2 regions of the Sporosarcina sp. P26b genome follow, and region 2 is predicted to be linked to the other one. Evidence: a T-box and tRNA genes for the amino acid it is inferred to sense, from the RefSeq annotation. Region 2 holds a T-box; the other holds one or more tRNA genes.
What was found. The T-box of region 2 lies ahead of CSV69_RS03770 (valine--tRNA ligase). A T-box ahead of a tRNA ligase gene usually reads a tRNA of that ligase, here a tRNA-Val.
Positions count from the first base shown of each region.

Region 1: it has a tRNA-Val gene. The T-box ahead of CSV69_RS03770 (valine--tRNA ligase) is inferred to sense a tRNA for this amino acid. The anticodon was not compared.

Region 1 is NZ_PDYW01000002.1:20,320-23,505, forward strand. It holds gene CSV69_RS02040 (TRAP transporter permease) at 1-1,205, shown strand, start outside; gene CSV69_RS16990 (hypothetical protein) at 1,590-1,739, shown strand; tRNA gene CSV69_RS02045 (tRNA-Val) at 1,926-1,998, shown strand; gene CSV69_RS02050 (RluA family pseudouridine synthase) at 2,214-3,107, shown strand.
Region 2 is NZ_PDYW01000003.1:5,496-8,681, forward strand. It holds gene CSV69_RS03755 (hypothetical protein) at 1-39, shown strand, start outside; gene CSV69_RS03760 (hypothetical protein) at 112-747, shown strand; T-box leader at 976-1,194, shown strand; gene CSV69_RS03770 (valine--tRNA ligase) at 1,248-3,186, shown strand, end outside.

The DNA.
Region 1 (3,186 bases), on a different contig from region 2:
GTTCATACACGATTCCGATGATGAAGAAGCTTGGCTACCGTAAAGAATTTGCGGGTGGAGTAGAGGCTGCGGCTTCTACGGGTGGACAGATTATGCCACCGATCATGGGAGCAGCAGCGTTCCTAATGGTTGAATTCATCGGCGGTGTAACGTATTGGGAAATTGCCAAAGCGGCAGCTATTCCTGCATTGTTATACTTCACAGGAATTTGGATCATGACGCATTTCGAAGCAAAGCGCGTAGGTTTGCAAGGAATGGACGCATCACAGATTCCAAATCGGAAAGAAACATTAAAAAAGATTTATTTATTGCTTCCGATCCTTGGAATTATCGTCTTCTTATTGGCGGGTATTCCTACGATGAAGGCAGCATTACTCGGTATTGTTCTTACGATTATCGTCAGTTCAATTAGCAAAGAGACGAGAATTGGATTTAGAGATATGATTGATGCATTAGTAGATGGTGCACGTACAGCATTGGCTGTTGCGGCAGCGACTGCTTGTGCAGGTATTATTGTTGGCGTCGTTGTAAAGACGGGTCTTGGGCTAAGCTTGGCAACCGGCTTGATCTCAGCAGCCGGTGGTAACGTCTTGCTTACATTAATCTTCACAATGTTTGCAGCAATTATTTTGGGGATGGGCTCTCCAACGACAGCAAACTATGTTATTACATCTACAATTGCAGCGCCTGCCATCATTACACTATTGATGCTTGATGAGCCTGTAGGGGCAGCTGTGCCGATTGTAGTGGCAGTATCAGCACACTTATTCGTATTTTACTTTGGTATCATTGCAGATATCACGCCGCCTGTTGCGTTGGCAGCCTTTGCAGCTTCAGGTATTTCTGGTGGAGATCCGATCAAGACCGGTATCACTTCTGCGAAATTGGCAATAGCCGCCTTCATCATTCCGTATATGTTCGTCTTTAATCCAGCGATGCTGATGCTCGACTCGAGTATAACGGAGATTGTATGGGTGACCTTGACGGCCATTGTAGGTATGGTCGCAATCGGTGCTGGAATAATTGGCTACTGGTACAGTAAATTGAATTGGATTATGCGAATTATAACGATTGGTACAGGTATGCTGTTGATCTATCCTGAAACTATGACTGATATCATTGGTTTGGTGTTATTCATTATCTTGCTGGCATTCCAGTGGATGGGTAACAAGAAAAATACTCCGCCTAAATTAGCGTCAAATTAAATAACTAAAAGACTTGTTAGCTCGAAATGAGCTTGCAAGTCTTTATTTTTTTGAAGAAATAGTAAATTTATTGAATTATCTCCAACGTAAACTAAAGATTCTATTAGTCTATTTGGGAGGTTTGTACTATAGTGAGTGGTGTAATTAATAGAAGACAAGTTTAGTATTTGTAAGGGTTTGCAAAACAAGTGGATGTTTTAAAACACACCATGATCGTAAAGTCAAGAAGTCAAAGGTCTATAAAAAAGTCAATCGAATTTGGACTAATTACGCAGTTTTGGCAACGCTGATTATGTATATACTACATATAAGCGAATCAGTCATTGCAAACAAAATATAAAGATCGGTACAGAAACCAATCAAATCAAAAGGGAGCGAAATAATATGAATACACAAGAGACATGGTGGGAAAACGTATTTGAAGGGCACTTAGCGCATGGCTTTAACAAAGAACGTATGAGTGAGCTAGAACAAGAAGAATTTTTATATTTCGAGAATGAATCAATAGAAGAACCTATTCATCCTATGCAATAAGAGAAAGGAGAATCTTCTCTGAATAAGGTAACTAACTTCCATGAAAATCGGTAATTTTTCTGTCGTCGTAGAAAAATTGTCGATTTTTAATTTTGTTGTTTACAACAAGGATGGATAATGCTATTATAGTACTTGTGCTTGAGAGCCTAACTGGCTTGCTTCTTACACGCACATACTAGTATTATCGATTCCGTAGCTCAGCTGGGAGAGCGCCACCTTGACAGGGTGGAGGTCGCTGGTTCGAGCCCAGTCGGGGTCATAGGTGCCAAACCTAAGTTATTTACCGTCGGAACACGGTTTATAACAATAAACAGTCCTATTAGACCGAATGTCTAGGGGCTGTTTTTTTTATGTCTTGATTTCAGATAGTCTTTACTATTTTCGGCAAAATATAATTACAATACACACATAGGTCGCACGGTGTATACTTAAAGTACAAATAAGCATGTAGGTAAGCAGGAGGGATACGTTTTGATGAAAAGAAAACAAGAAACATCCAATGTAAAAGAATATATAGTGGAAGAACAAATAGAATTATTGCCATATTTATTGAAGATCATGTCAAAAAGTAGTCGGAATTCCGTTAAATCAGTTCTTACACGTGGACAAGTTATGGTGGATGGTCACATGACAACAAAGCATAATCAGTCATTAGAACCTGGACAAACGGTTGAAATACAAAGTAACAAAGCGGCTATAAATGTGTCTCAATTAGTAGGTGTAGCTATTCTGCATGAAGATGAGGATCTCATCGTAATCAATAAAGACGCAGGTGTTCTTTCTGTTGCGTCGGAAAAAGAAAAAGATCAGACAGCATATCGTGAAATTACGAAATATGTTAAAAGAAGTCATCCCGAGAATCGGATTTTTGTTGTGCATCGACTGGATCGAGATACATCCGGCGTCATGATGTTTGCTAAAAATGAAGAAACTCAGCAAGCTTTACAAAGCACGTGGAATGAATCCGTAAAGGAACGTTTGTATACGGCACTTGTAGAAGGAAAAGTACGTACACAATCGGGTACTATCAATTCTTGGTTAACTGAAAATAGTGCATTTCGAGTCTATTCAAGCCCGACTGACAATGGCGGGCAGCATGCGATTACACATTATAGAAGAATTCAGGCAAACAAAAACTTTTCATTGTTAGAGGTTCTTCTGGAAACGGGTCGAAAAAATCAAATTCGAGTACATATGGAAGAATTGGGTCATCCTGTGATAGGAGACAAAAAGTACGGTGCTACTGGCAATCCTATACGCAGAGTAGGGCTTCATGCGACGGCATTGGCCTTCCTGCATCCACGTACGGGCGAATTGGTTCGCTTTGAAGCAGAAGTACCACAGATCTTTGTTGCGCGTTCTAAATAATGAATCATGTCATTTGCAGTCTCTTAGCTCATCCAAGGGGCTGCTTTTTTATAACTTGACATTCAAACTGATATTTGAA
Region 2 (3,186 bases):
GGAGGAGGATACTTCCGTAACGATTCAATAGATTTCTAAATTCAGCTTCACTTCTAAACTCCGTATTTTCTTCATATAGTAGCCTGAGTTAAGAAAAGGAGTGAAGCAAATATGACGACGCATCAATGGACATTACAAGAATCTTTTTATTTCCCTGCTGAGTACGGGGCATTTGCAGAATCGGCTGAGGTAAAGGTGACGCCTGGCTTTACGGAAGAACGGACGGAAGAAGCGATTCGTTTGCAAGGGATCTATCATATTGCAGCAAACGTCGTGTTTGACGCAGACAAGCAGGTGGAGCTCCCAGCGGAAGACTTATTGGTTATTAATGATGTCGAAGTGGAGAACAGCAAAGGATATTTTGAATATGCGGTGCCACTGAATGTAGATCTACCAGCTGAACTTGATGGAAACTTGCAACTGGAAGTACAGGATGTTAAAACTACATCACAGGAAGATGGCGGATTAAATTTAGAGTGGACGGTTCACTTGAAGCAGGAACAACCCGTGCAAGAGCCTGTACAAGAACCAGTTGCAATTATAGAAGAACCTGCAGAACCCCAATTGACGGCTGCATCGACTTCCCATATGCAGTTTCTTGCTAATGCTGATCGTGCGCTAGAGCAAGTCCACAATGAAATGGAAGACTTTCTCTTATACATCGCCGAAATGGATGACGATGTCACGAGAAAGATCTTCCATTCAAATAATGTTTTTGTAGAAGCAGAAAGACAAAGCAGCGAGTAAACAAAATAATAATATGTCTCCGGTTGTCGGGACAATAAGTAATCGCACTAATTGGAACACGGTCAACGGGATGATAAAGCCTTTACAGTAAAATCTCGTTTTCCGTAGCCAGGGCGGCAACAAGTAGGGGTTATAACCTTTTCGCATCGTTCACCATCCTTTCCTTATCGACTAGTATTCAGTTGACGGACACAGTATGCTTCGCTTATAATAATGAAAGATAAGAATATAAATGCGAAGAGTAGGCAAGTACATGTGAAACGTTTTCTTTAGAGAGGGTACGATAGGTGGGACGTACCTGGGAACAACATATGGAAGTCCCCTATGAGCAGTTTCTGTGAAATTTTAGTAGCAGGAACCGGTGAAGACCGTTACCAAATCATGAAGATGTAATGCTTTTTAGCGTTCATAAATAAAGGTGGTACCACGAGCTCCTTCGTCCTTTTACCGGGATGAGTGGGGCTTTTTTGTATCCCTTTTTATTTGAAGGAGGAACTATAATGACTGATGAATTGACAATGCCGACTAAATACGATCCGCAGGCAGTTGAAAAAGGACGTTATGAGTGGTGGCTTGAAGGCAAGTATTTTGAATCGGATGTAAAAAGCGAGAAAGAACCGTACACGATTGTTATTCCACCACCGAACGTGACAGGGAAGCTTCACTTAGGTCACGCTTGGGATACAACGTTACAAGATATGCTCATCCGCATGAAACGTATGCAAGGGTATGATGCATTGTGGTTGCCAGGAATGGACCATGCGGGAATTGCGACACAAGCAAGAGTTGAGGAAAAACTTCGCGCTGAAGGCAAAACTCGCTACGATCTTGGACGTGAGAACTTCGTACAGGAAACTTGGAAGTGGAAAGAAGAATACGCGAGCCATATCCGCGCACAGTGGGCAAAACTTGGTTTGGCACTTGACTACTCACAAGAACGCTTTACCCTCGACGAAGGTCTTTCAAAAGCGGTACGTGAAGTGTTTGTTAAATTGTATGAGAAGAAGCTCATTTATCGTGGCGAATATATCATCAACTGGGATCCTGCAACAAAAACAGCGATTTCTGATATCGAAGTCATCCATAAAGATGTGCAAGGTGCATTCTATCATATGCGTTACCCATTGACAGATGGCACAGGTTCAATTGAAATTGCGACAACACGTCCCGAAACGATGCTCGGTGATACGGCTGTTGCGGTTCATCCAGAAGACGATCGCTACAAGCACTTGATCGGGAAAATGGTTACATTACCAATCGTTGGACGCGAAATTCCAATCGTGGCGGACGATTACGTAGAAATGGACTTCGGAAGCGGCGCAGTGAAAATTACACCAGCGCATGACCCGAATGACTTTGAAATAGGTAATCGCCATAACTTACCACGTATTCTCGTGATGAATGAAGACGGATCGATGAATAAACTAGCAGGTAAGTATGAAGGTATGGATCGTTTCGAATGTCGTACGCAAATCGTTAAGGATTTACAAGAGATGAATGTGTTATTTGAAATCGAAGAACATATGCACTCTGTCGGTCACTCGGAACGAAGCGGCGCAGTAGTGGAGCCTTATCTTTCTACACAATGGTTCGTTAATATGCAGCCACTTGCCGAGCAAGCGATCAATCTGCAGAAAAATGAAGAAGAAAAAGTGACGTTTGTGCCTGAGCGTTTCGAGAAAACGTATTTAAGTTGGATGGAAAATGTTCATGACTGGTGTATTTCTCGTCAACTTTGGTGGGGCCATCGTATTCCAGCTTGGTATCACAACACAACAGGTGAAATTTATGTGGGTCAAGAAGCACCGGCTGACGCAGAAAACTGGACACAGGACAATGACGTACTTGATACTTGGTTCTCATCTGCTCTATGGCCGTTCTCGACAATGGGCTGGCCTGACGTAGATAGCGAAACGTTCAAAAAGTATTACCCAACGGATGCCCTTGTTACAGGATATGATATTATCTTCTTCTGGGTGTCTCGTATGATCTTCCAAGCACTTGAATTCACGGAAGAGCGTCCATTCAAAGATGTTTTGATCCATGGTTTAGTTCGTGCGGAAGATGGGCGAAAAATGTCTAAATCGCTTGGTAACGGTGTAGATCCAATGGACGTAATCGAGCAATACGGTGCAGATGCATTGCGTTACTTCCTTGCAACAGGTTCTTCACCTGGTCAAGACCTACGTTATTCTACAGAAAAAGTAGAAGCGATTTGGAACTTTGCCAATAAAATTTGGAATGCTTCCCGTTTCGCATTAATGAATATGGATGGAATGAAGTATGAAGAAATCGATTTATCAGGAGAAAAATCCGTTGCAGATGCATGGATCTTAACTCGTCTGAATGAAACGATTGAATCAGTAACTAGCTTGTCAGACCGCTATGAGTTTGGTGAGATGGGCCGTGCGTTGTATAACTTTATCTGGGAAGACTTCT